2 regions of the Caballeronia sp. LjRoot29 genome follow, and region 1 is predicted to be linked to the other one. Evidence: predicted binding sites of a transcription regulator. Region 1 holds the regulator's gene; the other holds the start of a gene.
What was found. Region 1 encodes HrcA, which represses chaperone genes, less so after heat shock. Its sites were predicted from a motif close to TTAGCACTCNNNNNNNNNGAGTGCTAA; they were not measured.
Positions count from the first base shown of each region.

Region 1 (15,201 bases):
GACGCACATGACTTGCCGGTCGCGGCCGAGTTGATGCAGCAAACGTCCTACGACTTCCGCGACGCCGCCGCCAATCCCCGTATCCACCTCATCGAAAATCAATGTGGGGGTCGGGCTTGCCGTGCTCGCAATCACCGCGAGCGCCAAACTGATCCGCGCGAGTTCGCCTCCCGACGCGACCTTCGCCAGCGGACGCAATGTGACCCCGGCATGGCCGGCCACGCGGAACTCGATCTGCTCAAGCCCGTTTGCACTACCCTCTGCAAGCGGCACGAGCGCGACTTCAAAGCTGCCGCCGACCATCGACAACTCCTGCATACCTTTGGTGACCGCCTTGCCAAGCGACTTCGCAGCCTTCGCGCGCGCCTTCGACAATACTGCGGCTTCCGCCAGATAAACCTCTTTCGCCTTGGCTACTGCCGCACGTAGCGCATCGAGATCAGCGGCGGCATCGAGCGCTGCCAGTTGCCGGCGGCGCTCAGCATGCTCCTCGGGCAACGCCTCGGGTTGCATGCGGAACTTGCGCGCGGCTGAATGCAGTTGCTCCATCCGATGCTCGACTTGCGCCAGGCGGTTTGGATCGAGTTCGAGCCGCTGCGCGTAGTGCGAGAGCGAATACGAGGCTTCCTGCAATTGAATTTCGGCGGGTTCGAGCGAAGCCAGCACGTCGGCAAGCGCTGGGTCGATATCGACGAGACCGCGCAACTTCGACACGATCGCCGAGAGCTGCGTGATCATGGCTTCATCTGACTCGGACAACGCGTTCAGCGCGCCCTGCACACCGTCGATCAGACTAGCCGAATGCGACAGCCGATGATGCTCGGCACTCACGTCTTCCCACTCACCCGGTTGCGGCGCAAGCTTGTCGAGTTCGCTCAACTGCCATGCAAGACGCTCGCGTTCCAGTTGCAACTCGCGATCGCGGTTCTGCGCGAGTTCCACCGCATGCGTCGCGTCGCGCCAGACCCTGTGCGCACGAGCTACTTTCTGTGCAGAGTCGAGAAGACCCGCGTGGGTATCGAAGAGTTCACGCTGGGCGTCCGGGCGCATCAGCAATTGGTGAGCGTGCTGGCCGTGGATGTCGACAAGCATTTCGCTCAGTTCACGCAATTGCACGAGCGTGGCCGGCGTACCGTTGATGAACGCCCGCGAACGTCCGGTCGAATCGACGACACGGCGAAGCATGACCGTATCGGCGTCGCCAATAGCCAGCGCGTGCTCGTCCAGCCAGCGCGAGACTTGCGCGTGAATGGAAAACTCAGCGGTAATGTCCGCGCGCGCTTCTCCGGCCCGCACAATGCTGGCGTCGGCGCGCGCGCCGAGCGTGAGCGCGAGCGCGTCGATAAGAATCGACTTGCCGGCGCCGGTTTCGCCCGAAAATACGGTGAAGCCGCGCTCGAACTCGAGGTCGAGCGCGGCGACAATGACGAAGTCGCGAATCGAGAGATGACGGAGCATGGGCGTCTTAAAGTTTCGTGGCGTCGTCGTGCGAAGGATATTCGTTCCAGTGCAGCTTCTTGCGCAGCGTGGCGTAATGGCTATAACCGACCGGATGTAACACCGGCACGGTATGGCGCGAACGCCGCACTTCAATGGTGTCGTTCAATTCGACAGCGGTAAATGACTGCATGTCGAAATTCACGTTCACGTCGCGTCCGCCAATAATCTGGATATCGACCTGCGAGTCATCGGGCAAAACAATGGGACGATTCGACAGCGAATGCGGCGCAATGGGGACGAGTACGAAACCCTGCAATTGCGGATGCAGGATTGGTCCGGAAGAGGAGAGCGCGTAGGCAGTCGAACCCGTCGGCGTGGCAACAATAAGTCCGTCTGAGCGCTGGTTGTACATGAAGCGCCCATCCACCGACACGCGCAGTTCCGCCATGCCCGAGAAGCCGCTTCGATTCACCACGACGTCATTGAACGCCAGAGCGTGATAGATCGGCCGGCCGTCGCGGACAATGCGCGCTTCGAGCAAGGTCCGCTCTTCACGCTCGAAACTGCCGGCAAGCATCTGCGGCACGAGCTCGTGCATTTCGGCCAGCGAGATGTCTGTAATGAACCCAAGCCGCCCGTGATTGACGCCGATCAACGGCGTGCGATACGGCGCGAGCTGCCGCCCAATGCCGAGCATGGTGCCGTCGCCGCCGAGCACGACCGCCACGTCTGCACGCGCGCCAATTTCCTGCGCGGTCAACGCGGGGTAGTCGGTCACGCCAACGTCATGCGCCGTCTCTGCTTCGAACACGACGTCAAAGCCGCGTTTCACAATACACGCGGCGAGCGCCGTCAGCGGCTCCCTGATGCCGGGCGTATTGTTGCGCCCCACGAGCGCGACAGTCTTGAATTGGGTACCTATTTCCATGCCGGCATTACACCATAGGTAAGTGTCGAAAAGAACCGCGCGCCACGTCCGACGCGGCTACGGGTTGTGTATACGCTAAGCGCCGGGCGTGACGGGCAATTGTCGCTAGAATGGTGTGGATCATGAATTGATGACGGGTGAATGACAAAATGACGTCCACCGGCATCGCCTATTTGGTGTGCTCGCTGCTTCCTTACACGTTGAGCTAAAATTTCCCATGCTAGACCCACGTGCCCAGACCCTCCTCAAGACGCTGATCGAGCGCTATATCGCCGAAGGTCAGCCGGTCGGTTCCCGCACGCTGTCGCGTTATTCCGGACTCGAGCTCAGCCCGGCCACCATCCGCAACGTCATGTCGGACCTGGAAGACCTTGGGCTGGTAGTGAGTCCGCATACGTCGGCGGGGCGGATTCCCACGCCGCGCGGCTACCGGCTCTTCGTGGACACCATGCTCACCGTCGAAACGACCGACGACGAAGCCATGACCTCCGCTGTCAAGATCAAGCTGCAGGGCGGCGAACCGGCGAAGATCGTGGCCGCCGCCGCGAGCGTGCTGTCGAACCTGTCCACCTTCGCCGGCGTCATTCTCACGCCGCGCCGCAGTCACATGTTCAAGCAGATCGAGTTCATGCGGCTGTCCGACAAGCGCATCCTGCTGATCATCGTGACGCCGGAAGGTGACGTGCAGAACCGCATCATGGCGACCCAGCGTGACTACTCGCCGTCGCAGCTCACCGAGGCGTCGAACTATATCAACGCGAATTTCGCCGGCTTGTCCTTCGACGAAGTACGCCGCCGACTGCGCGAGGAAATCGACGCGTTGCGCGGCGACATGACCTCGCTGATGCAGGCAGCGGTGGCCGCGAGCGTCGACGAAACGGATCAGGGCGACACCTTGCTGATTTCCGGCGAACGCAACCTGCTGGAAGTCGCGGATCTTTCCTCCGACATGGCGCGGCTGCGCAAGCTTTTTGACGTGTTCGACCAAAAGACGAGTCTCCTTCAATTACTCGATGTCTCGAGCCACGCGCAAGGCGTGCAGATATTTATAGGCGGCGAGTCGAATCTCGTGCCCATCGAGGAAATGAGCGTGGTGACCGCGCCCTATGAAGTGAACGGGAAAATCGTGGGCACGCTGGGCGTGATCGGACCCACGCGGATGGCGTACAACCGCGTCATTCCCATTGTTGATATCACCGCGCGCCTGTTGTCCCTCTCGCTCAGTAGCCAGCAGTAGTGCAATAAGCGCCAACAAGTTGTCTGCCGATGCGGCCCGCAAAATGCTGTGGATCCCTCTGGCAGACAACCCATCTTGCCTTGCCACAGCCCCGTGCACCACTCGGCCGATCGGCCGATGTTGCGTTCCGAAACCCGCCGCTATAATGGGTTTCACTTACTTACACGGGCTTCACGGCCTCTTTCCGTTATGCGCTACGACCTCGAGTTGCCTTCGCAGCCTTCCGCTTCGCATCGCGTTGCGGTGCTGCTGATCAACCTCGGCACGCCGGACGCGCCCACGGCCAAGGCCGTGCGCAAGTACCTCGCGCAGTTCTTGTCGGACCCGCGCGTGGTGGAGATTCCGGCGCTCGCCTGGCAAGTGATCCTGCGGCTGGCCATTCTGCCGTTTCGCAGCCGGGCGTCAGCGAGAAAATATGCCCAGGTCTGGCTGCCCGAAGGCTCGCCGCTGAGGGTCAACACAGAAAAGCAGGTGGAGGGATTGCGGCGGTTGTTCATGGTGAACGACTATCACGTGATAGTTGACTACGCCATGCGCTACGGGACGCCCGGCATTCCGGCCATGATGAATCAACTCAAGCTGGAAGGCGCCGAGCGCGTGCTGCTTGTTCCCATGTATCCGCAATATTCGTCGTCGACCACGGCCACCGCGTTCGATGACGCATTCAACGCCCTACGGCGCGTGCGCAATCAGCCGGAAATTCGCACCATTCGCCAATACGCCGACCATCCGGCCTACATTGGCGCGCTGGCCGAGCAAGTTAGGGATTATTGGCGGCAGCACGGCCAGCCGGACTTTGCGGCCGGCGACCGGCTGGTGCTCAGTTTCCACGGCGTTCCCAAACGCACCATGGATCTCGGCGACCCATATCACGATCAGTGTCAACAGACCGGTTCGTTGCTGATGGCGGCGCTCGGGTTGTCGCCGGTCGAATGCCGGGTGACATTCCAGTCGCGTTTTGGCCGCGCGGAATGGCTGCAGCCTTATACCGCGCCGTCGCTCGCCGAACTCGGTGCGGCGGGCGTGAAGCGAGTGGACGTGTTCTGTCCAGGTTTTACGTCGGATTGTCTGGAAACCATCGAGGAAATTGGCATTGAAGTGCGCGACGAATTCCTGCACGCTGGCGGCATGGAATTTCACCGGATTCCGTGTCTGAATGCATCGCCGGCGTGGATCAAGGCGCTGGGCGAAATTGTCGCGCAGCACTTGCAGGGATGGCCGGTGCAGGCGCCGCAAACGCTTAGCGCAGCCGCATAGAACGAGCTAGTGAACTACCAGATCTCCACCGACCCGGGCGCGCGCCTTCGTATCGACAAATGGCTGTGGGCAGCGCGCTTTTTCAAAACGCGCTCCCTTGCCAGCGACGCCGTCGAGAAGGGCCGAGTGCGCATTGGCGGCGCGAACGTGAAGCCGTCGAAGGACGTGCGAGTTGGCGATCTTGTAGAGATCGAGATTGAACACGTGCTTTGGCAAGTGAACGTGCTGGGAATTTGTGAAGTGCGCGGTCCGGCGCCCATTGCGCAGACGCTTTACGCGGAAACGGACCCTGGACGTGAAAAACGTGTGGCGGAAAGCGAGCGGAGGAAGACGTATCGTGAGCCGGCAGCGGCATTGCAGGGTCGCCCAACGAAGCGCGACCGCCGCATTATCGACAAACTTTCAGGTTCGGACTGAAAAAGTGTTCCATGGTGGCCGAGACGCCGCCGTACTCCGTAGTGTGGTCGTTGACCGCACCGGACATACAAATGGTCGTGGTGCCACCAACGAGTACCAACGCGACGATCGCAATAGCAAAGGTCAGTTTCATTGGGCCCCCCCTGTAACGCAACAGCTCTGAAAAACGGGCGCTAGAGCGGGCTTGATACGAGCTTTAGCGATAAAAAAACTTGGATTCGGGCGTTCGTAAGGTTAGGGTTAACTAGGGCTCCCGAAGGCATGTTCGAAGTGTAGGCGAGCAAATCAACCGGCTCAATCTGAATCTGATGACGCGCTCAAAATGGTTGTAACCGGTCATTTCTGCAGACTAGAAATAGCCCCGGAAAGCACGTGCAACCCCTTGAAAACGCTTGATTGAGCCTCAGATGAAGGTCTTGGGACGAGCGCAGGATGTCCCCGCTTCAAGCGCACTGACTATCGATTGACCCCGTTGTGTTTTTGCAACGTTGAGTTGGCGGTTATCATCGGCAGCCTTTTGATGAATCGAAACCGCAACGTCGGGTCCGATTTCATCCGTTTTCACCCATTGCAAAATCTCTAGCGACATGGAAAACACGCAAGACAATACCGCGAGCCAAAACCCCACGCCCGCCGACGATACCGCGGCGGCTCAAACTATCCATCAAGCCGGCGCGCCGGACGGGACGTCCTCCCCGGATAACGTCGACGCAAACGAAACCGTGGCATTGCTCGCTGAAGCGCAAGCGCGTGCCGCGTCGTTGCAAGAAGAGTTCTTGCGCGCGAAGGCCGAGACCGAGAATGTCCGGCGCCGTGCACAAGAAGATGTGCAGAAGGCGCATAAATTCGCGATCGAAAACTTCGCGGAGAATCTGCTGCCGGTGCTCGACAGCCTGGAAGCCGCGCTGACGCATTCATCCACCGACCTGGCGAAAGTCCGCGAAGGTGTTGAACTGACGCTGCGCCAACTGACTGCCGCGCTTGAAAAGGGCCGTGTCGTCGAGGTGAATCCGGTTGGCGAGAAGTTCGATCCGCATCGCCATCAGGCTATTTCCATGGTGCCGGCCGACCAAGATGCGAACACGGTGGTGTCGGTGCTGCAAAAGGGCTATGTGATTGCTGACCGCGTTCTGCGTCCGGCACTGGTCACCGTCGCCGCACCGAAATAAGCGTTTCGGCAAAAGACGTCACAGTCATGGCCAATATCCCTGTCGACGCCACCGCGTTTGCCGTTTTCGACATGCAGGAACTGAGTGCCGAGACGTTCAATGCCGGCCTTGAGTCGGCGGCGGACGAATTGGCCGTCGTGTTTTTCTGGGGTTTCGAGTGCTTCAACTGCGAAATCGCGAAAAAGGCGATGCTCGCAAAACCGGACGAGATCCTGGCGCTCGGGTTGAAGTGGTTTCACAGCAACGTCTACGAGCATCGCGATCTCGGTCGCCGTTTCATGTTGCATGGCGTGCCAACGTGGTTCTTCTTCTTCCGGGGCAAGCGCCTGGGAAGAGCCACCGGATGGCATGGGCTTGGCCAGTTCGAAGCCGCTGTCGCCGCCGCTCGCGAGAAAATCCGGGCGCTCGAAGCGAAGGCTTGAGCCAGGTTCTCCAGGGAAAGTTTCAGATCGCCTGAAAAAAAGCGGAAAAGCATCGGTTTTTGGTCTTGAAATCGATGCGAACGCTCTTATTTGGCGTACAGGGTTAAATTTTGGGCGTCCAGCTAGCCGATTCGACTATGAGCCACGTCGGAAACGCAAAAACGGACTCGCTGCAATCAAAGTCAGGAGAGTGATAAAAATGGGCAGAATCATTGGTATCGATCTGGGCACGACGAACTCGTGCGTCGCGATCATGGAAGGCAACACGGTCAAGGTGATTGAGAACGCGGAAGGCACGCGCACCACGCCGTCGATCATCGCTTATGTGGACGACAACGAAATCCTCGTCGGTGCGCCGGCGAAGCGTCAGTCGGTCACGAACCCGAAGAACACGTTGTACGCAGTCAAACGGTTGATCGGTCGCCGTTTCGACGAAAAAGAAGTGCAAAAAGACATCGCATTGATGCCGTATAAGATCGTGCGCGCCGATAACGGCGACGCCTGGGTCGAAGCCCGCGATCAAAAACTGGCACCGCCGCAAATTTCGGCAGAAGTGCTGCGCAAAATGAAGAAGACCGCTGAAGACTATCTCGGCGAAGAAGTGACGGAAGCCGTCATTACGGTTCCTGCCTACTTTAATGACAGCCAGCGTCAGGCTACGAAAGACGCGGGCCGTATTGCCGGTCTGGACGTGAAGCGCATCATCAACGAACCGACCGCAGCCGCGCTCGCGTTCGGCCTGGACAAGAACGAAAAGGGCGATCGCAAGATTGCCGTGTACGACTTGGGCGGCGGCACGTTCGACGTATCGATCATCGAGATCGCGGATGTTGACGGCGAGAAGCAGTTCGAAGTGCTCTCGACGAATGGCGACACGTTCCTCGGCGGCGAAGATTTCGACCAGCGCATCATTGAATACATCATCGGCGAGTTCAAGAAGGATCAAGGCGTCGATCTGTCGAAGGACGTGCTCGCACTGCAACGCCTGAAAGAAGCCGCTGAAAAGGCGAAGATCGAGTTGTCGTCGGCCGCTCAGACCGAAATCAACCTGCCGTACATCACGGCCGACGCGTCGGGTCCGAAGCATTTGAACCTGAAAATTACGCGTGCGAAGCTGGAGTCGCTGGTTGAAGACCTGATCGAACGCACGATGGAACCGTGCCGTATCGCTATTAAAGATGCAGGCGTGAAGGTCGGCGAAATCGACGACATCATCCTGGTCGGCGGTATGACGCGCATGCCGAAGGTGCAGGAAAAGGTCAAGGAATTCTTCGGCAAGGAACCGCGCCGTGACGTGAATCCGGACGAAGCCGTGGCCGTTGGCGCTGCGATTCAAGGCCAGGTTCTGTCGGGTGATCGCAAGGACGTGTTGCTGCTGGACGTGACGCCGTTGTCGCTGGGTATTGAAACCCTCGGCGGCGTGATGACCAAGATGATCAACAAAAACACGACCATCCCGACCAAGCACGCACAGGTTTATTCGACCGCTGATGACAACCAGAGCGCCGTGACGATCAAGGTGTTCCAGGGTGAGCGCGAAATGGCAGCGGGCAACAAGCTGCTGGGCGAGTTCAACCTCGAAGGCATTCCTCCGGCATCGCGCGGTACGCCGCAGATCGAAGTGAGCTTTGACATCGACGCGAACGGGATTTTGCACGTCGGCGCGAAGGACAAGGCAACGGGCAAGGAAAACCGCATCGTCATCAAGGCGAACTCGGGCCTGTCGGACGCTGAGATCGACAAGATGGTGAAGGACGCCGAAGCGAACGCCGACGAAGATCACCGTCTGCGTGAACTGGCCGACTCGCGCAATCAGGGCGACGCGCTGGTGCACAGCACGAAGAAGGCCGTGGCTGAATACGGCGACAAGGTTGAAGCGGAAGAGAAGGAAAAGATCGAAGCGGCGTTGAAGGATCTTGAAGAAGCGCTGAAGAGCACGGCGAGCGACAAGGCCGCGATCGACGCGAAGATCGAAACGCTGTCAACGGCGTCGCAGAAACTCGGCGAAAAGATGTACGCCGACATGGCTGCAGCGCAAGGTGCGGCGGGCGCGGTGGCAGGTGCGGCGGGCGCAGCAGGCGGCCCGGGTGCGCAAGCGGCGCCAGAGCAGCACGACGACGTTGTCGATGCCGACTTCAAGGAAGTGAAGAAGGACTAAGTCGATTGAACCGCGTCAGCAGTTCGTCGATGAAGGAACCGGTCTCGTGCGGCTTCGGCTTTGCACAAGACCGCGACGGAAAATGTCTCGTGCGCGACTGAGCGTACAGACGAAGAGCGCGCCTGGCGAGCCTAATGGCTTCCCGGGCACGTTGTTTTTTAGAGGGCGCTGCGTTTTGTGCGGGTTGATTCAGGTGAGTTGACTCAAGCGCGCTGATCATCGTTTGATCGCGCGAGTCCCGCACGAAGGCCAGGCGTCGACGAACCACATGAGTCGCGAGACTCCAGGCATCCAAGAGGGAGCCGCCGGACCTGATTTCTGATCAGGCGCGGTGGCGCTGAACCGATATGGCGAAACGGGATTACTACGAGGTTATGGGCGTCGCGAAGAATGCGAGCGACGACGAAATCAAGAAGGCTTATCGCAAGCTGGCGATGAAGCATCACCCCGACCGCAATCCGGATAACAAGGATTCGGAAGCGCGTTTCAAGGAGGTCAAAGAGGCCTACGAAATGCTCTCGGATCCGCAAAAGCGCGCGGCCTACGATCAGTACGGGCACGCCGGCGTCGATCCGAACATGGCTGGTGCAGGCCAGCAAGGTTTTGGCGGATTCGCCGATGCATTCGGCGATATCTTCGGCGATATCTTCGGTCAGGCGGCCGGTGGTGGCGCGGGAGCCAGCCGTGGGCGCGCGGGCCCGCAGGTTTATCGCGGTGCGGATTTGCGCTACAGCATGGAAATCTCGCTGGAGCAGGCAGCGCACGGCTACGACACGCAAATTCGCGTGCCGAGCTGGGTGAATTGCGAGATTTGCAAGGGCTCGGGCGCGAAGGCCGGAACCAAGCCGGAAACCTGTCCGACGTGTCAGGGGCAAGGCACCGTGCGTATGTCGCAGGGCTTTTTCAGCATTCAGCAGACTTGCCCGAAATGTCACGGCACCGGCACCTTCATTCCTGAGCCGTGCGGTCATTGCCACGGGGCGGGCAAGGTGAAGGAAACGAAGACGCTGGAAGTCAAGATTCCGGCGGGCATCGACGACGGTATGCGGATTCGCTCGTCGGGTAATGGCGAGCCGGGCATCAACGGCGGTCCGAGCGGCGATTTGTACGTCGAGATTCACATCAAGCAGCATTCGGTGTTCGAACGCGACGGCGACGACCTGCATTGCCAGATGCCAATTCCGTTTACCACGGCGGCGCTGGGCGGTGAGATCGAAGTGCCTACGCTTGCTGGCCGCGCGAGTTTCACCGTGCCGGAAGGCACGCAGTCGGGCAAGACGTTCCGGTTGCGTAGCAAAGGTATCAAGGGATTGCGCTCGAGCATTGCCGGTGACCTCTATGTGCACGTACAGGTCGAAACGCCGGTCAAGCTTACTGACCAGCAACGCGATCTGCTCAAGCAGTTCGAGCGCTCACTAACCGAAGGCGGCGCGCGTCACAGTCCGCAAAGCAAGAGCTGGTTCGATCGGGTGAAGAGTTTCTTCGATTAAGATTCCGTCGACTAAGGTAATGATCATGCAGCAACGCAGCGAGGTTTTCGCGCTGCTCGACGATTGCGACTCGACCGCCGAAAGGCGGTCGAGTCGCCTTTACGCCAGCTTCTTGCACGAACGCTCGTGTCACGACGCCGCGCAACTCGATGAAGTGTGCGCGAGTGTTGGAGCGGACCTCCACGACGGATTGCACGCCGTCGTGCTCGCGGACTATGAATTCGGCCGCAACCTCCAGTTAGCGCAGCCCGGCGAAGCCGCGCTGCGCTTTTTATTGTTCCGCGAGTGCACGCTGTTATCGCGCGGTGAGGCGAATCAATGGCTTGCCACGCGTGATAACGGCCTGGCCGATCAGGCTTCTGTGGCGGGTGTGGCGAATATCGAAGCAAGTGTGTCGCGGGACGCGTACGAGCAGGCGATTGCGGCTGTCCAGGAAGCGTTGCACGCCGGCGATTCGTATCAGATCAACTACACGTTCCGTCTCGCCTTCGATGTATTCGGCTCGATCGTCGGGTTATATCGGCGGCTGCGGGAACGCCAACCGGTGCGTTATGGCGCGCTGATCGCGCTGCCCGATGGACGCGATGTGCTCTCGTGTTCACCCGAGTTGTTCATCCAGCGCCAGGGCGACGTGCTCCGCGCCCGTCCCATGAAAGGCACCGCGCCCCGCAGCGCGGACCCGGAATGGTTGCGGCTCGATCCAAAAAATCGCGCGGAAAACGTGATGATCGTGGACTTGCTGCGTAACGACATGTCGCGTGTCGCGGTCACAGGAAGTGTCCAGGTGCCGCGCTTGTTTTCGGTTGAGCCATACAAGTCGGTTTGGCAGATGACATCGACGGTTGAAGCGCGCTTGCTTCTCAACACCACGTTCGCCGATATCCTCCGGGCACTTTTGCCTTGTGGCTCAATTACGGGCGCGCCGAAGCACAAGACGATGCAATTGATTGACGCGCTGGAAAGCACGCCGCGCGGCATTTATACGGGCGCGATCGGTTGGATAGAAACGAGCCGGGACTTCTGCTTGTCCGTGCCGATCCGGACGCTGGAAATTCAGCAGGGCAGAGGCAAGATGGGTGTTGGCGGAGGTATTGTGCTTGATAGCGTTGCCGCCGATGAATTCGAGGAGTGCCAATTGAAGGCTCGATTCCTGACCGGCTCCGATCCGGGTTTCGATCTGTTCGAGACCACGTTCGCGACCAAGGAGCAGGGGATACGCCATTGGGATCGCCATCGTTCCCGGCTTGAGACGAGTGCGAAGTGGTGTGGCTTTCCGCTTGACCTGGAGTTGTTGCAAAAGCGTGTTGATGAAACCTGCGCGGGCTTCGAAGCGGAAGCGGGTTATCGGTTGCGGATTGCGTTGGGCAAAAGCGGCGAGATTACCGTAACAAGTGCGCGGCTCGTGCCGTTGGCGGCACCCACCGTCGACGTGTTGCAGGCATCGGAGCACGGCTTCGCAGCTCGATCGGCGGATGATCCGTTGCTCAGGCACAAGACAACGTCGCGTGAAGAGTACGACCGCGCGTGGCGTGAGGCCGAATCGCTAGGCGCCTTTGACATGCTGTTTTTCAACGAGCGTGGAGAGTTGACGGAAGGCGGGCGGTCGAACGTCTTCGTGAAACTCGATGGCCGTTGGATCACGCCGCCGCTCGACGCAGGATTATTGCCCGGCGTGATGCGTGGCGTGTTGATCGAGGAACTGGGTGCAGAGGAACGCACCCTGACGCGGGAGGACCTGGACCGCGCGGAATCGTTGATGATTTGTAACGCGCTGCGTGGCGCGGTGCCGGCGCGATTGAAGTTGTTGAGCTAGGCGGCGTGGCACACAACCACGCCGTCTCGGCATAAACCCTCTTAAAACGTATGCTCCGGCCCGGGGAAAGTTTTTTCCCTGACAGCGCGAACATACGCCTCGACTGCCGCAAGAATACTCGGCTGCCCTTGCATGAAGTCTTTGACGAAGCGCGGCCGTTTGCCGGGGAAAATACCGAGCATGTCGTGCAGCACGAGCACTTGGCCCGAACATTCGATCCCCGCGCCAATGCCGATCGTCGGGATGACCAACTGTTGCGTCACTTCGCTGGCCAGCAGCGTAGGCACTGCTTCGATCACCAGCAATTGTGCGCCGGCGTTCTGAAACGCCAGAGCATCGCGGCGCATTTGTTCGGCGCCGGCATCGGTTTTTCCTTGCACCTTGAACCCACCAAACGCGTGCACCGATTGCGGCGTCAACCCGACATGACCGCAAACCGGAATTGACCGGTCTACGAGAAACTTGACGGTATCGGCGACCCATTCACCGCCTTCAATCTTTACCATCTGCGCACCCGCGCGCATCAACTGCACGGCGTTCGCGTAAGTTTCCTCGCGCGAGCCGACCGTACCGAACGGCATATCGGCGACAACCAGTGCGTTCTTGTTGCCGCGTGCGACCGAAGCGGTGTGATACGCGATATCGGCCAGCGTCACGGGCAGCGTCGTGCCATGCCCTTGCAGCACGTTTCCAAGCGAATCACCGATCAGCAATACGTCGACGCCGGCACGATCCAGCAGCGCGGAGAAACTCGCGTCGTAGCATGTGAGCATCGATATTTTTTCGCCGGCGTCGCGCATGGTCCGAAGCTTCGGGACGGTAATCGCGGAGCGGCTGGTTTCCTGCAAATAAGCCATGAGAATTTCCACATCGACTAGATATGAGACGGCGCGCCTGCGCGCAAGCCGGACGGACTTAAAGTGACGTGCCCTTGACAAAGAATTCCTTGCGCCCACGCATGGTTTCAATGCGGTCTACCAGCAGCGCCAGATCGGCGTCCGATTCCAGCGGATTCAAATGCTCGGCGTTCACCGTCAAGAGCGGTGTGGCGTCGTAGTGATAGAAGAAGTCATTGTAGGCGTCGCAAAGGGCGCGCAGGTAGGCGTCGGGAATCTGCAGTTCCATTGGCACCGCGCGCTTTTGAATGCGCGCGAACAAGACTTCGGGACTGGCCTGCAAGTACACGACCAGATCCGGTGCGGGCGCGGAAGTATCAATCCGCCTGGTGATTTCCCGGAACAACTCCAACTCGTCGTCGGGCAGCGTGAGACGCGCGAACAGCGCGGTTTTATCGGTGATGAAGTCGGTGATCAGCGGCGCGTTGGTGTTTTGCCCCAAGTGTCCTGGTGTCGGCGCGCCCGCCAGCGCCGTTGCGATCTCCTGCGTTTGCTGCGTGCGCTGCAATGCAAACTGCAATTGCGTGGGCAGCGCGTAACGCGTGTTGTCGCGATAAAACCGCTCGAGAAACACGTTCTCCTGCGGGCGTTCGAACAACGTGCGCATTGACCAGCGTTCGGCAAGCAAGCGCGCCAGCGTGGTCTTGCCGACGCCAATAGGCCCTTCTATCGCGATATACCGATGCGGCGGCCGCAATTGCGGCGCGGTGACGGTGAGGGGCGACATGGTCATGGGCTATTCACCTTTCAGGCTTCACGTCGCCTGGTTCCAGGCTTCGCGTCGCAAATTTTTAGGCTTCGCGACGCGAAGTGCAGCGGGAAGCGAATAGCGGGCACTGATGTGTCGCCACTTTTTCAATGCGCTGATCCTGAACCGAGGCGAGAAAGGCATCGGCGCGGCCGCGTTGGGCGATGACCACATCGCGGTCGAGTTCGATCAGCGGCACGAGTGTAAACGCGCGCTCGGTGAGACGAGGGTGGGGCACGACGAGATCGGCTTCCTCGATACAGGAATCGCCGTACAGCAAGATGTCGATATCAAGTGTGCGCGGCGCGTTTCTATACGGCCGCTCGCGTCCGAAATGGCTTTCCACGCCGTGGCACAGCCGCAGCAACTGGCGTGCGGGCAGCGTGGTATCGATCTTCACGACGCAATTGAAGTAGTCGTCGCCACCGGCGTCAATGGGCGCGGTGCGATAGAGGCTCGACTTCGCGAGCACGGTGATCGTGTGTTGCTGAGCAAGACACACCACTGTGTCTTTCAGGGTCTGGCGCGCGTCACCAAGGTTTGCGCCCAGGCCCAGATAAGCTACCGTCATGGCATGAATCCTACGACTGTCATTCGGCGAAACACGACTCACACGCGTTAATCAAAACGTAAAAACGCGTACGGTCTGTGTCAATCGTCGCGCTGGCCACCGCTTTCGTCGCCATACCGCACATCACGTACATCCCGCACGTCACGCTCTTCGCGATTGTCGCGAGCTGACCCTTCCGTGCTCGCGCCGCCCTCCATTCCGTCACCCGGCCTGCGGCTTTTGGCGTTGCTGCTACGCCGCCGTCGTTTCTTGGGTGCCCGGTCCTTCCCGCCTTCCGAGAGCAGTGACTCTCGTGCAGCAGCGTCCCCTTCGATGAAATCTGTCCACCACTGGCCAACCGATGCATCCAGTTCGCCCGATTCGCATCGCAGCAGGAGGAAATCATAACCCGCCCTAAACCTTTGGTGTTCCAGCAGCTTCATCGCGCTTCTGCCCGAGCGTTTTTCGAGCCGAAGTTGCAGACCCCATATCTCGCGCATATCCGATGAAAAGCGCTTATGGATAGCGAGTTTTTCCGTCTGCATGTCGAGCACGTCGTCCATCGCGCGATGCAGCGCGGGCACGGGAAATTCACCGGCTGCGATGAACTGTTCCCAGCGCGTTTGCATGTCGTTCCAGAGCAGCGTGGCGAACAGGAATCCCGGCGATACACCCT
Region 1 covers NZ_CAXUPU020000018.1:93,554-108,754, reverse strand. Annotated here, with positions in the region: gene recN (DNA repair protein RecN) at 1-1,458, opposite strand, end outside; gene ACSQ83_RS20145 (NAD kinase) at 1,466-2,368, opposite strand; gene hrcA (heat-inducible transcriptional repressor HrcA) at 2,586-3,605, shown strand; gene hemH (ferrochelatase) at 3,795-4,862, shown strand; gene ACSQ83_RS20130 (RNA-binding S4 domain-containing protein) at 4,872-5,279, shown strand; gene ACSQ83_RS20125 (hypothetical protein) at 5,251-5,412, opposite strand; gene grpE (nucleotide exchange factor GrpE) at 5,867-6,448, shown strand; gene ACSQ83_RS20115 (thioredoxin family protein) at 6,475-6,870, shown strand; gene dnaK (molecular chaperone DnaK) at 7,070-9,028, shown strand; gene dnaJ (molecular chaperone DnaJ) at 9,376-10,518, shown strand; gene pabB (aminodeoxychorismate synthase component I) at 10,538-12,331, shown strand; gene panB (3-methyl-2-oxobutanoate hydroxymethyltransferase) at 12,373-13,188, opposite strand; gene ACSQ83_RS20090 (deoxynucleoside kinase) at 13,247-13,960, opposite strand; gene folK (2-amino-4-hydroxy-6-hydroxymethyldihydropteridine diphosphokinase) at 14,019-14,546, opposite strand; gene pcnB (polynucleotide adenylyltransferase PcnB) at 14,627-15,201, opposite strand, start outside.

Region 2 (15,201 bases), on a different contig from region 1:
CATGCTAGCCGCTCAGAAGGGCAAGTCGGCTGCGCTGCTGGCGTGGCTCGGCGTTACGTTCCTGCTCGGCGTGGTGTTTATCGCGCTGGAAATCCACGAGTTCAGCACGCTGCTCGCGCAGGGTTACGGCCCTGACCGCAGTGCGTTTTTGTCCGCGTTCTTCACGCTGGTCGCGACGCACGGTTTGCACGTAGCCGTTGGCCTGATCTGGATGGTGGTCCTGGCGGTGCAGGTGATCGGCAACAAGAAGATCACCCCACGCGATCTGACGCGCCTCACGTGTCTCAGCCTTTTCTGGCACTTTCTGGACATCGTGTGGATCTGCGTCTTTACCTTTGTTTATCTGACGAGCGTCGTATAAATGGCAAACGCACATTCAATCGATACCGCGGGCCACGGCAGCGTGCGCTCGTATGTCATTGGCTTCGTCCTGTCGGTCGTGCTGACGGCCGCAGCCTTCGGACTGGTCATGCAGCAGATGTTTGGGCCGACAGAATCGATCATCGCCATCGCGGTGCTCGCATTCATCCAGATCCTCGTGCATCTGGTGTTTTTCCTGCACATGAACACCTGTTCGTCGCAACGATGGAATCTGCTCTCGCTCGCATCCGCCGTGCTGGTGGCGGTGATCCTTATCGGCGGGACGTTGTGGGCGCTCCATAACGTCAGAGCGCACATGATGTCGCGCTGAGTTCGCAGAGAGTCTCTGCTGACTTGACGCATGGCGGCGCTAGAGGAAACCTCTGGCGCCGCTTTTTTTGTTGGTGGCAGCAGGCCGACGGTCAGGTCCATTCGAGCAGGCAAAGAAAAGCCCGCCGTCTTGCGACGGCGGGCTTTCAGGTTTTCACCAAATCTTCGATACATAGAGCCTGGGCGCCGCCAAAACTCAGCGGCAAACCCAAAGCCCTAAACGCTTAAGCGTACTCGTGCAGCGCCGTGCGCATTTTCTTCATTGCGCTGGCTTCGATCTGACGAATCCGTTCAGCCGACACGCCAAACTCGTCCGCGAGTTCATGCAGCGTCTTGCCGCCCGAGCCGTCGTCTTCCACTTCGAGCCAACGCGCCTGAACGATCCGGCGGCTGCGTTCGTCGAGCGATTCGAGCGCGGTCGACAACCCTTCGCTTTGCAGCTTGTCGAACTGGCGCGACGCCAGCACGTTGGTCGGCTCGTTGTGCGAGTCGGCCAGATACGCGATAGGTGCGTACGATTCCTCGCCGTCGTCGATCTGACCTTCCAGCGCGATGTCGCCGCCGGAAAGACGCGTTTCCATCTCGGAAACTTCCTCGCGCTTCACATTCAGCTCTTTCGCCAGGTTATCGACCTCGTCCGGCGTGAACGCGTTGTGTCCGGTCTTGTGGCTGCGAAGGTTGAAAAACAGCTTGCGCTGCGCCTTCGTGGTCGCCACTTTCACCGTGCGCCAGTTACGCAGGATGTACTCGTGAATCTCAGCCTTGATCCAGTGCATGGCATACGACACCAGCCGCACGTTCTGTTGCGGATCGAAGCGTTTGACGGCTTTCATCAAGCCGATATTGCCTTCCTGAATCAGGTCGGCATGGGGCAGCCCATAACCCAAATAATTGCGGGCAATCGATACCACCAGCCGCAGGTGCGACAGCACGAGCTGACGAGCGGCATCTAGGTTGTCGTTGTCACGGAATTCGGTGGCGTACTGACGTTCTTCCGACGGCGTTAGCATCGGAATCCGGTTGACAGCCGAAATGTAGGCGTCGATGTTGCCGATCTGGCCGGTCAACATGGACGACTGCGCAAACGTCAGCGCACCTGCCGAAGCGGCCTTGGCCGGCGCCGAGTGTCCAGTATTCGGGAGGGTCATCGCATTGGTCACGCTGGTGTGCTCCTTATCAACAAAAAACCCGATGAAAAACCGGGTCTAGCAGGATATTAGCACTCTGCTATTTCGAGTGCTAAAGATTAGAGGGGCGATATGTGGGCAAGTTCCCATACGCTATTAGAATCGTTCCTCCAATAGCTCATAAGCGTTTTCCATGATCGTTGCAAGATGCGAAACGCTTTCTCCGTCAAACTTACCGAAAGAAATTTGCAAGTTTTCGCACGAATTACCCGTCATTCAGGATTCGACGAAACTAAATTCCGTGTTTTCGCCATTCAGCAGAACTCTTCTGAGCACATTTTTGAGACCGTCTCTAAAATGTCGATTTGCTGCGACTGCGGCACGCCCCGTCTTGTGAGAATCCAGCTCCGGAGTATTCATGCAGAAGAACAAAAGTGTCTGGCAAAAGCGTCTTTCCTACGGTGCCTTGTTCGGTGCGCTCGTTTTGGCTTCGGCCACCGCCCGCGCCGATCAATTCGGTTTGCAGATCGCTGGCGGAGTGGCCGACCACGATGTCCGGAAGGCCGATGTCGGCGCAGTCTGGGATCCCAACTGGACGTGGTGGGAAATCGGCGGTTTCCACTTCACGGTTGTAGGCGAAGCGCACGTGGCCTACTGGGATATCCGCGAAAGCCAGGCATCGCATCCGGGCATCTGGGAATTCGGCTTTACGCCGGTGTTCCGGTTCATCAAGAGTTCGGGATGGATCCGGCCCTACGTGGAAGCGGGCGTTGGCGTGCGACTCCTGTCGCATGTCCGCGAGACCGAGACGCGGACCTTCTCCTCGTCCTTCCAGTTTGCCGATATGGTGGGCGTCGGCGCTCAATTCGGGGCGCACCAGAACTATCAGGCGGGCTTCCGGTTTCAGCATTTATCCAACGCCGGTTTCGAACACCCGAATCCTGGTATAAATTTCAGCCAGATATATTTGCAATACAACTTCTGACGGGGACCGCGTCCATCGGTTCCTCAAGCGCGCGAGGAATCGACGATGCCGGCACAACCCATCGACACGCCCATTGAGGCAATCCGTGAACTCGAGCGCGACCGTTTCCGCGCGATGGTCGACGGTGACGGCGAATTGCTGGACGCGCTGCTGGCGGAAAATGCTAGCTACGTTCATACCAATGGCAAACGCGAGACGAAGCGGCAGTTTATCGATGCCATCACCGCGGGGCGCCGGCGTTATCGGCAGATCGAGATCCAGTCGCAGGAGTTGATGCCGGGCGGGCGGGACACGTGGATCGTGTATGGGCGCGCGTTGCTCGAGATGGAGTCGAAGAACGGCGCGCTGTTGTTTCCGATCGCGTACACCGCCATTCACATTCAAGTCGATGGGCAATGGCAGTTGCTCGCGATGCAGGCAACACGCGTGGCGCTGGATTAGCACCGCTTCGACACCGTTCGGTTGGGCGTCGCGGTTCGGCTGGCGGGCCGGCGCCTTGTGAGCGGCAGCCGTCATGTCGACACCGGTTGTCGTGTTTTATCGCCTGCTTCGCGAGTTTCCCTCTGTCATTCAACTACTCGGCTATGCTTTCCAGAAAAGCTGAAGGTCCTCACGCAGCTACCGCTTCGCTTTCCATTTCCTTGCGCCCTGCCCAGCGCACGCGATTTGCCGCGCTGACGATGGCATCGGCGACTGCCTGAGCCGCGTTCGCATGCACGGCGACGCCGAACCGCATCGCTTGATCGCCAATCCGGCAGCCAACGAACACCGCCGTCTCACCTTTCGCGGTCGCGGCGGTTTCAAACGATGCCACCTCGATCGCGACACCCGCGACACTGGCAACCGCCGCGGCGACGGCCTGCGCGTGCGCTTCATCGGCGACCGCGGATATGGGCAGCTTCACGTGGCGTCCATCGAAATGCAGGGTTGATGCATCTGCTCGTGATGCCGGTCCTTGTGCGTCGAAGTATTCGCGCTTGAACAACGCGCAAATGGCTTCGCCGGACACTTCCGCGCCCGATGCATCGGCGACTTTCTGCACGGCATGGCTGAATTCGATCTGCACGCGGCGCGGCGGCGTAAAGCCCAGCCCGCGTTCAAGCAGAAACGTCGCGCCGCCTTTACCCGACTGGCTGTTCACGCGGATCACGGCGTCATAGCTCCGACCAAGGTCGGCAGGGTCGATAGGCAGATACGGCACGTCCCACACCGTACCCGTCTCACGCTGGGCAAAGCCCTTGCGGATAGCATCCTGGTGCGAGCCAGAGAAGGCCGTGAACACGAGATCGCCGGCATACGGATGACGCGGATGCACGGGAATCTGGTTGCAGCGCTCGACCACGCGGCGCACGCCATCGATATCGGAAAAATCCAGCCCTGGGTCAATGCCCTGCGTGTACAAATTCATCGCGAGCGTGACGAGATCCACGTTGCCGGTGCGCTCGCCGTTGCCAAAAAGACAGCCTTCGACGCGATCAGCGCCCGCGAGGATCGCGAGTTCCGCCGCAGCGACTGCCGTGCCGCGATCGTTATGCGGATGCACGGAGAGCACGATGCTGTCGCGATAACTCATGTTGCGATCCATCCACTCGACCTGATCGGCGAACACGTTCGGCATGGCCGCTTCTACCGTGGCCGGCAAGTTCACGATCATCTTGTGGTCGGGCGTGGGACGCCACATTTGCGCGACGGCGTCGCAGACTTCGCGGGAAAACGAAAGCTCGGTCATGCTGAACGTTTCCGGCGAATACTGATAGATCCAGTGGGTATCGGGGCGCGCGGCGGCGCACTCCTTGATGATGCGGGTTCCTTCTACAGCCAGCGCTTTGGTGTCTTCCTTGGACTGATTGAAGACGATCTTGCGAAACGACGGCGCAATCGCGTTATACAGGTGCACGATCACCCGGGGCGCGCCTTCCACTGCTTCAAACGTCCGCTCGATGAGTTCACGGCGCGACTGCACGAGTACTTCAATGGTGACGTCGGCGGGAACACGGTTTTCCGCGATCAGCTTGCGCACGAAGTCGAAATCCGTCTGCGATGCCGACGGAAAGCCCACTTCGATTTCCTTGAAACCTACCGCTACCAGCATCTCGAAGAATTCGAGTTTGGCGTCAATGCTCATCGGGTCGATCAGCGCCTGATTGCCGTCGCGCAGATCGGTGCTCATCCAGATGGGCGCGCGCTCGATCGTGCGAGTGGGCCATCGGCGGCCGTTGAGGTTGACTTGGGGGAAAGGGCGGTATTTCTCGGAAGGGTTGCGCATCATCATCGTGGGCCTCGGCTGAACGCGTTGTACGCGTGAAAGCGCAGTCGTTGCGAGGCGGTCGAGCGGCCGGCGGCTTGCCGGCATCGTTCCAATGCGCGCTGTACAGGTTCGCGACGTCCCATGGCATGGGTAACGCCGGTGACGAACGTGAACGATGCAAAAGCAGCGTGCATGTGATCCTCGCGTTTTCGAACCGTGGATGAACGGACGAAAGCAGACGACTACGGGTGGTGAAAAGGGAACTGCAAAGGGGAACTACGAAACTGCGGAGGGGACCGCGCGCGGAACGCGCGGCGCCACGTTTAGCGACTTACGCTAGACGTAGCGATAGGGGCCGCGCTAGGCGACCCTGGGTAATTCGAAGGGAGGGGAATTGGGCAAAGCTCATTTCTGCACATTAGCGTACGGCGTGCGCTTTTGTCAACAGCGACGGTTTCTCGACTGAAGAATGCCTTGGCGAACGCTCTAGCGCCTGACGATGTCAGCAATCAACTCCGCTTGGCGCGCGAGCGCGGGCGGAATGGGTGCTTCGCCGCGCAGTACGGTTTCGATCCAGCGGGCGGTGGTCGCGGCATCGAGCGCCTCGGGCAACGCCACCACGGGCGCGTCCGGCGAGGAGCGTTCCGGCGATATCAGCGTTTCCGCGTGGCCGTCGTGGAACCAGTCCACCTGCACTTGCCGGCGCGTGTCCGCGACCGCTTCGCCTTCCGTTCCGCGAGCGAGCAGGGCGCCGCCGGCGGCAGCGTCGGGATGTTCGGTGAACAGTCCCGTCAAGCTCTCGCGATACTCCGGATGGGTGTAGTTCACCAGCCGCAAACCGGGCTGCGCGAACGGCTGCAGGATCTTGACCAGCGTATGCGTGGAATTTCTCACGCCCATGATTCGCCGGATGGCGAGCAGGCGCGCGAGCTTGGGTGCGAGCACGGCGATCGGCGCGAACGCGAGGCGCCGCGAGGCGAGGCTGTCTTCGATTTCATCGTGGGAAGTGGCTTCGGGAATGCCCAGTTCGGCGAAAATCGCGGCGCTCGTGACGCGGCCGGGATCAGTCGTGACGCCATGCACGAGCACCGGCACACCGTCCCGCGCGAGCAGCATCGCCAGCAACGGGGTCAGGTTGGGTTGTTTGCGCGCGCCGTTATAAGTGGGGATGGAAACGGGCCGCGCGTGATCGCGGCCATTCTGGATATGCAGGGGCTCGAACGAGCGATGCGCGGCGGCCAGCATCGCGGCCAGCTCCGCGGCAGTCTCGCCTTTCACGCGATACGCCAGCAACACAGCACCGAGTTCGAGATCGGAGACGCGGTTGTCGAGCATCGCTTCGTAGAGGGCGTAGGTGTCCTCGCGGGTCAGCGCTCGCGCGCCGTTTGGCCCGCGGCCGATTTCCTTGATGAAACGGGCGCACGGGAAAGGAGCTGTGTCGGTCATTGATTGGTCTGAGTAGCCGGTTTGCAAACGGGGTGAATCGTCTTGTACACCCGTGTGCGCCCGTTTGCACGATGGGCCGCTGCAAGTCTGGAAATACAGGAATCACATTCAGTACCGCATTTGAGCCGGGCTTGCAAGTCGCGGTGCTGCCCGGCGGCGGCTTTCGGGACGCTTGCCTGCGCGTTTGTTCGATGATCGCAGCTTGGGACAGGTCACGGGAATTGCGGACCTGACCGCGTGCTTTATTACGTAATGTCCTGGGGCACATAGGCCGTTCGGGCGAATCGCGATGCGCAACCGCGCACGTTAAACTTGAGGTTCAGGTCGATGCTTCAATACTTCATCAATCAGGAGAGAACGCAATGAGTCACGTATTTGCTCCGGCGCCCGCGGTCGCGGTGCCTGTTGTCGGTTCCAGCGACCAGTTTCCTGTTCGCCGGATTTATTGCGTCGGCCGGAACTACGAGGCGCATGCACGCGAGATGGGACACGACCCGGATCGCGAACCGCCGTTTTTCTTCGGCAAGCCCGCCGACGCCGTGCTGTACGTCGCGCCCGGTGCGACCGGCGAATTCCCTTATCCGTCGCAGTCCAAGAACGTCCACTTCGAGATGGAACTCGTGGCGGCGGTCGGCAAGCAAGGCAAGGACATCCCCGCTGAGAAAGCGCTCGATTACGTGTATGGCTACGCGCTCGGTCTCGACATGACGCGCCGCGACCTGCAAGCCGAAGCAAAAAAACTGGGCCGTCCGTGGGACACGGCCAAGGGCTTCGATCATTCGGCTCCGCTGGGTCCGATTCATCCCGTCGCGAAGGTCGGGCATCTGGAAAAAAGCGCGATCTGGCTCACCGTCAATGGCGAAGAGAAGCAGCGATCGGACATTTCGCAACTGATCTGGTCGGTGGGCGACACCATCGCGTATCTCTCCACGCTATTCGAGCTGTTCCCAGGTGACCTGATTTTCACCGGCACGCCTGAAGGCGTTGGCGCGGTTCAAAAGGGCGACCTGATGAAGGGCGGTGTCGACGGAATCGGAGAGTTTTCCGTGCGCGTGGTCTGAGCATAAAAACGGAGGGGACTCATGAAGCTATACAGCTATTTTCGCAGCTCGGCGGCGTACCGGGTGCGCATCGCGCTGAATCTCAAGGGGCTCGCGTATGAGTACGCGCCGATCCATCTTCTGCGCGATGGCGGGCAACAACTGAAGCCGGATTATCGCGAGCTGAATCCCGACGGCATCGTGCCGACGTTTATCGACGGTGACAACATACTCACGCAGTCGCTTGCGATCATCGAATATCTGGACGAGACGCATCCCGAGCCGGCGTTGCTGCCGGGTACGCCATTGGATCGCGCGTTTGTTCGTTCGGTCGCGCTTCAGATTGCGTGCGAGATTCATCCCGTCGACAACTTGCGCATTCTGAAGTATCTGAAACACACGCTGAAGGTTGGCGATGAAGCGAAAGACACGTGGTACCGGCATTGGCTGGAGTCGGGTTTCGAGTCGCTTGAAAAGCGGCTCGCGAATGACTCGCGCGTGGGCAAGCTGTGTTTCGGTGATGCTCCGACGCTCGCGGATCTGTGCCTCGTGCCGCAGGTGTACAACGCGCGGCGTTTTAACCTCGATATGAGCCGTTATCCGACGATCGAACGTATCGCCGATCACGCTGCGCAAATCGATGCGTTCGCGCGCGCCGCGCCCGGGCAACAACCGGACGCCGAATGACGACAGCTGTTTTTCTATCCGGCGCCGGGCTTGGCGCAAGTCTGATTATCGCGATTGGGGCTCAAAACGCTTTTGTCTTGCGGCAAGGATTAAAACGGCGGCACGTAGGCTGGGTCGTTTTTATCTGCGCGCTGATCGACGTATTGCTGATCGGGTTTGGCATTGGGGGGATGGGCGCACTGATTGCGCGAGCGCCCGTGATGCTTTGGGTGATTCGATGGGCGGGCGCGGTGTTTTTGTTCTTGTACGGCGCGCGAGCTTTTCACGCGGCGTGGAAGGGACCCGGACATTTGCAGGCCGAGAACGGCGAATCGCAAACGGTGGCAAAAGCGGTAACAACGGTGCTCGCTTTATCGCTGCTGAATCCGCACGTTTATCTCGATACCGTCGTCCTGCTCGGCGGCATTGGTGCGCGTTACGGCTGGCCGGGGAATGTGTGGTTTGCCGCGGGGGCAATGTGTTCATCGATCATCTGGTTCACCACGCTCGGGTTCGGCGCGCGCTTGCTCCAGCCTTTGTTCGAGAAAGATGTCTCGTGGAGAGTGCTCGATGTGATCGTGGGGATTGTGATGTGGTGGATTGCGGCAGCGCTAGTTCTGTCCCGATAGCGCGTGACCGCGGTCTGGCTGAACGCCAGGCCGCGGCATCGGGTTAACTGGCTTAACTTCCCTGCTAACTTCCGAGCAATGCGTCGGCGAATTCATCGGCGCTGAAGGGCTGCAAGTCCTCCACCTTCTCGCCCACGCCAATGAAGTACACCGGAATTGGCCGTTGCCGCGCAATAGCCGCGAGAATGCCGCCCTTCGCAGTGCCATCGAGTTTGGTCACGATCAAACCCGTCAAGCCGAGCGCATCGTCGAAAGCCTTCACTTGAGCGAGTGCGTTCTGGCCCGTGTTTGCATCGATGACCAGCAGCACTTCGTGCGGTGCGTCCGGTTGCGCTTTCGCAATTACGCGCTTCACCTTGCGCAGTTCTTCCATCAGGTGAAGCTGCGTCGGCAGGCGGCCGGCCGTATCGGCCATCATCACGTCGATCTTGCGGGCACGCGCGGCGCCGACTGCATCGAAGATCACGGCGGCTGCATCGCCGCTTTCCTGCGATACCACTGTCACGTTGTTGCGTTGACCCCAAACCGTGAGCTGTTCACGTGCGGCAGCGCGGAAGGTGTCGCCGGCGGCCAGTAACACGGACTGGTCGAAGCGCTGTAAATGCTTGGCCAGCTTGCCAATGCTCGTGGTCTTGCCCGCACCGTTCACGCCGGCGATCATCATCACGAGCGGTTTGGCGCGACCGAGCATCAGCGACTTCTCGAGCGGCCGCAACAGCTCCGCGAGCAGTGAGCGAAGCGCGGCCTTGACCTGCATCGAATCGGTGAGCCGTTCACTGCGCACTTTTTCCCGCAGCGCTTCGAGCAGGTATTCGGTGGCATCGACACCGGCGTCCGACATCAGCAACGCCGTTTCGAGCTCCTCGTACAAATCCTCATCGATCTTCGCTCCGACGAAAATCCCCGTCAGGCCCGAACTCGTCTTCGATAAGCCCGTCTTCAGGCGCGTGAGCCATGAACGCTTTGCGTTTTGTTCCGGCTCGGGCGGCGGCACGATCACGACGGTTTCAGCCGGCGCCTTCCACTGCGATGCCGTGCGGCCTTGCCAATAGGGCTTGGATTCCGCGCTCGCTGGCGAGGCCGATTGCGCGATTGGCGCGGGCGTTCCTTCAGCCGCTACACCGGGAGCGTCTGCAGGCGCCGGATCAGCCGGGCGCGCCGGCCGGTCAAGCGATTCCAAATCCCGATCCGACGCCGCAACGCCTTCCCGCGCGGTTTCCACGGGCTGAGCGGGTGTGACAGGCGTGCTGGCGTGCCGGAGCCCTTCTGCGGGCTCGGGATGCACTTCAGCGCCGGCCTCGCCTCCGTTTTCCTCGGGCGCATCGGTATCCGTATCGATATCAGTCTGGGTATCGTTATCGGCTGATTTGCCTACTAATCGTTTGAAAAAGCTGAACATGGTCTGCAGTGGTGGGGGTGGCGCGTTTTATCGATGCCATCGCGACCGCGTTGCTGCGTTGAACGAGCGAACAACACGAACAACGCAAACGCAAAGGTGGCGATAGCTGCCGTGCCGCGAAAAACCGCCGAAAACAGCGGAGAGAGCCGGGCGAATGCGCAAAAAAAGCCAAAGAAACGTATTTTATCAGCCGTCACCGATTGTAGTGCCTGGCAGGGTGGCGAACCCCTGCATCGGGCGCGGCGAGGCTGTGGTAACGTGCCCGCATCGGCGCACACGAATTGTTGCAAACCGATCACGTTGTCACCCGGCCCGCGCGGGTCATCCCGCCGCCTCTACCCACGCAGTACGCACCACGTCCCACGCACGTCCATGTCCCGTTCCTCGATCACCCGCACATTAGAGCGAAATCCCGAGCGAAATCGCGAACGCAGCCCCGAGCGAACCGCCGAGCGCGCGCCGAAAGTCCGCGAAGCCGCGCCATCGCGCGGCGGCAAGGCGCATTCCATTCGTATTATCGGTGGCGAGTGGAAACGCACGCCACTGCCCGTTCTGAGTCTGGACGGCCTGCGTCCGACGCCGGACCGGGTGCGTGAGACGCTGTTCAACTGGCTAGGCCAGTCGCTCGATGGCAAGCGTTGCCTCGATCTATTTGCCGGTAGCGGCGCATTGGGCTTCGAAGCTGCGTCGCGCGGCGCGTTGCGCGTGCTGATGGTGGAACGCAGCGGCCGCGCGGTGGCGCAACTAAAGGCGAATCAGACGCGCCTGGCCGCGAAAAACATCGAAATTGTGGAAGCGGATGCGCTGCGGCTCGCTGCGGGCCTCGCACCGAATTCCTTCGATGTCGTCTTCCTCGACCCTCCATTTGGCGATGCCGCCATGCTCCAGCGCGCCGTCGAACTGGCCGTGCCGCTGGTGTCGCTGGGCGGTGCACTGTATATCGAAGCAGGTGAACCCGTCGATCCGAGGCAAACGCCGGCATTGTCCGGATGGGCGATTACCCGCGAAGGCAAGGCTGGCGCGGTCCGCTATCATTTGCTGCGGCGCGAAAATGAGGAATAATGCGCGTTCCCAAATGCGTGGCCGGGCAATGTCCTCCAACTGTGGACGCGGCTCAATGCCCATGGCGGATGTAGCGGACTTCAAGGACGATGCGGTATCGGAAGCGCTTTTTGGTCTTGTCGATACCGCCAGCGGCCCAATCTGCAGCGAAAGATGTACCAGAAGAAGGTTCAGAAGAGGAGATGCTCCATGGTTGTAGCCGTTTATCCCGGAACGTTTGACCCACTCACGCGCGGTCACGAAGACCTCGTGCGACGTGCATCGAGTATTTTCGATACGCTGGTGGTTGGCGTCGCCGATAGCCGCAACAAGAAGCCGTTCTTCAGTTTGCAGGAACGGCTGGATATAGCGCATGAGGTGCTGGGCCATTATCCGAACGTACAGGTGATGAGCTTCAAGGGGCTACTTAAGGATTTCGTGCGCAAGAACAATGCGCGCGTGATCGTGCGGGGCTTGCGTGCGGTTTCCGACTTCGAATACGAATTCCAGATGGCGGGCATGAACCGTTATCTGCTGCCCGACGTCGAAACGATGTTCATGACGCCGTCGGATCAATATCAATTCATCTCGGGCACGATCGTGCGCGAGATCGCGCAACTCGGCGGCGATGTCTCCAAGTTTGTTTTCCCCTCAGTGGAAAAGCGCTTGCAGGACAAAGTCGGTCCGATCGCGCAAGACCCAACGGTGCCGTGAGCGTTTTAGCTGCTCACCAAGCGCGCTCATTCAGAGCGCGCGGGCACCGAAAAGCCGGCTGAGATGCCGGGCGAAGAGAGTAAAGCATGGCCCTGTTTATTACCGATGAGTGCATCAACTGCGACGTGTGCGAGCCCGAGTGCCCGAACGACGCCATCTCGATGGGTATCGACATCTACGTGATCGACCCGAACAAGTGCACCGAATGCGTCGGCCACTACGACGAACCGCAATGCCAGCAAGTGTGCCCGGTGGACTGCATTCCACGCGACCCGGCGCATGAGGAAAACGCCATCCAGCTGATGGCGAAATATCACGGATTGATGAAAGCGAAGGGCGCTTGATTTAGCGTCTCAGGCTGTCCTTAGAGCAGCGCGCGCAGCGCTGCCAGCAGAGCGTCGCAGTCGGCATCGGTGCCAACCGTAATCCGCAGATGCTGATCGATTCGCGGCAGCTTGAAATGCCGCACGAAAATCTCCTTCTCCTTCAGGCGCGCCGCTAGCGTGGCGGCATCGTGTTCCGGATGGCGTGCGAAAACGAAATTCGCCGCCGACGGAACCACATCGAATCCCAACGCCTCCAGGTCCGCCGTCAGCCGCTCGCGGCTAGCGATAACCTTTGCACAGGTTTCGCGAAACCAGTCGTCGTCTTCAACGGCCGCGATCGCGGCGACCTGCGCCAACCGGTCGAGCGGATAGGAATTGAAGCTGTCCTTCACACGCGTCAGCGCCTCGATCAACGCTTCGTTCCCGAGTGCGAACCCGACCCGCATGCCCGCCAGTGAACGGGCTTTCGACAACGTCTGCACGACCAGCAGATTCGGATTTTCATCGATAAGCGCCACCGCCGATTCCGCGCCGAAATCCACATACGCCTCATCGATAACAACAACCGAATCCGGATTCGCCGCGAGCAAAACCTTGATCTCGGCGAGTGGCAACGCGCGGCCCGTCGGCGCGTTCGGATTGGGCAGCAGCACGCCACCGTTGGGCGCGCGGTAGTCGTCCACATCAATGCCGAAGTCTGCGTTGAGCGGTATCACGTCGACCGCTACGCCGTATAACTGAGCGTAGACGGGATAAAAGCTGTACGTGATATCGGGGAAACGGATTGGCTTGTTGTGCTTGAGCAGCGCCTGGAACGTGTGCGCGAGAACCTCGTCCGACCCATTGCCGACAAACACTTGTTCCACGCGCAAACCGTGATGCTGCGCGATAGCCGCGCGCAACGCATGCGCTGTCGGGTCGGGATATTTGCGGAGCGAGTCGCCGTCGTCGCCGAGTTCACGCCGGATTGCCTCGACTACGCGAGGTGAGGGCGGATAGGGATTCTCGTTCGTGTTGAGCTTCACGGGACGCGCGAGCGCGGGTTGTTCGCCCGGCACATACGGCGTCAGCTTATTGACGATATCGCTCCAGAAACGGCTCAAGATTCGCTCCTCAATTGTTCCCGATGTCCTCGCGGGACGGGGTGCTGCGGTTACCGCTATTGGTTAAGGCTGCGCGTTGCGATGCAGGTTCATCATCGCACGCTCCATACCGTCGTTGAGCGCGATCGGCATGACGGCAAGCGCGCGTTCAATCGATGCATCGATTACATCCTGCTCTTCGCGGCGCGGCGGCTTCAGCACGAAATTCGCGACATCCGGCTTCGCGCCCGCCCGCGACGCTTCGGGAATCAGATCACGCGGATGCCCGATACCAATCCGCAAGCGCCAATACTGCTGCACCGACAAATGCGCGGAGATGTCCTTCAGGCCATTGTGCCCGCCGCTGCCGCCGCCGAGCTTCAGTTTCACCGTGCCAGGCGGCAAATCGAGTTCATCGTGCGCGACCAGGATCTCATCCGGCAGGATCTTGAAGAACTGCGCTACGGCCACGACCGATTGCCCCGACCGGTTCATGAAGGTCTGCGGTTCGAGCAGATGAATCTCCTGGCCATTAAGCCGGCCGCGCCCATAGTGACCGTGAAACCGGCGTTCGTCCCGCAGCGATGCACCCGCATCGCGCGCCAGTTGGTCGACGAACCAGAAGCCGGCGTTGTGGCGGGTCGCGGTGTATTCAGCGCCCGGATTGCCGAGCCCGACGATCAGTTTGATCATGTTCAATCTTGGCGGCGTAGCGACTTCAACCGCACCGGAAAAAGGCCATAAAAAAACCCGCCGGAGCAGAGCAACGGCGGGTCACTTCGTCCGCTCTTACGGGCGGACCCGAGCGGACTCAAGCGGACAGGCTTTAGGCAGACTTACGCAGCCGGCTTGTCGCCGTCGCTCGGAGCAGCAGCGCCCGAAGCAGCTTCGTCAGACACGACCGCAGCCGGGATGGTCGCCGAAGCGATCACCGGGTTTTCTGCTTCGAGGTGAGCGATCAGCGCCACGCCCTTCGGCAAAACGATGTCCTTCACGTGCAGCGTGTGACCGGCTTCAATTTTCGCCAGATCGAGTTCGACGAATTCCGGCAGATCGGCCGGGAGGCATTCGATTTCGACTTCGTTCAGAACGTGCGAGATAACCGCGCCGCCGATCTTCACAGCCGGATTCGTTTCCTGGTTCAAGAAGTGGACCGGAACCTTGGTGTGCAGCTTCTTCTTCGAATCGACGCGTTGGAAGTCAACGTGCAGAACCATTTGCTTGAACGGATGGTATTGCACATCGCGCAGCAGAACCTGTTGCGTCTTGCCTGCCACTTCCAGTTCGAGGATCGACGAATGGAAAACTTCTTTCTTCAGCGCGTGCCAAAGGGCGTTGTGATCGAGCTCAACAGCCAGAGCCTCAGCGTTCGCGCCATATACGATACCCGGCGTCTTGCCCGAGTTACGCAGGCGGCGGCTCGCACCCGTACCTTGCAGATTGCGCTCAAAAGCGACTACTTTCATGATTCAACTCCATAATCTGCCCGCGACCAGGCAGTGAAAACGGGGCTGTCCGCAAGTCGCGTTCAGCCCCAGAGCAGCGGTTCAGGCCTTCGTTCGCCTGAACCGATTACGCTGTTCAGCAGAGGTTTGATCCTCTGCTGAACAGCAAATACTTTTAACCTTCCGCGAACAGCGACATGACCGAGTCGCCGCGACGAATACGCGAGAACGTTTCAGCCAGCAATCCCGCGCTCGACAGAATACGAACCTTGGTACAGGCACGTGCTTCTTCGGAGAGGGGGATGGTGTCGGTAACGACGAGTTCGTCGAGTTCCGATGCTGCAATCCGCTCGCCCGCGCCGC
Region 2 covers NZ_CAXUPU020000014.1:58,952-74,152, forward strand. Annotated here, with positions in the region: gene cyoC (cytochrome o ubiquinol oxidase subunit III) at 1-361, shown strand, start outside; gene cyoD (cytochrome o ubiquinol oxidase subunit IV) at 362-691, shown strand; gene rpoH (RNA polymerase sigma factor RpoH) at 915-1,850, opposite strand; gene ACSQ83_RS17205 (acyloxyacyl hydrolase) at 2,236-2,802, shown strand; gene ACSQ83_RS17210 (nuclear transport factor 2 family protein) at 2,848-3,243, shown strand; gene leuA (2-isopropylmalate synthase) at 3,413-5,071, opposite strand; gene ybiB (DNA-binding protein YbiB) at 5,537-6,496, opposite strand; gene ACSQ83_RS17225 (fumarylacetoacetate hydrolase family protein) at 6,859-7,557, shown strand; gene maiA (maleylacetoacetate isomerase) at 7,579-8,223, shown strand; gene ACSQ83_RS17235 (LysE/ArgO family amino acid transporter) at 8,220-8,831, shown strand; gene ftsY (signal recognition particle-docking protein FtsY) at 8,896-10,230, opposite strand; gene rsmD (16S rRNA (guanine(966)-N(2))-methyltransferase RsmD) at 10,603-11,292, shown strand; gene coaD (pantetheine-phosphate adenylyltransferase) at 11,482-11,985, shown strand; gene ACSQ83_RS17255 (YfhL family 4Fe-4S dicluster ferredoxin) at 12,072-12,329, shown strand; gene hisC (histidinol-phosphate transaminase) at 12,350-13,414, opposite strand; gene pth (aminoacyl-tRNA hydrolase) at 13,478-14,086, opposite strand; gene ACSQ83_RS17270 (50S ribosomal protein L25/general stress protein Ctc) at 14,230-14,859, opposite strand; gene ACSQ83_RS17275 (ribose-phosphate pyrophosphokinase) at 15,014-15,201, opposite strand, start outside.
Region 2: the regulator HrcA is predicted to act here: its motif matches at 1,907-1,933, upstream of rpoH (RNA polymerase sigma factor RpoH).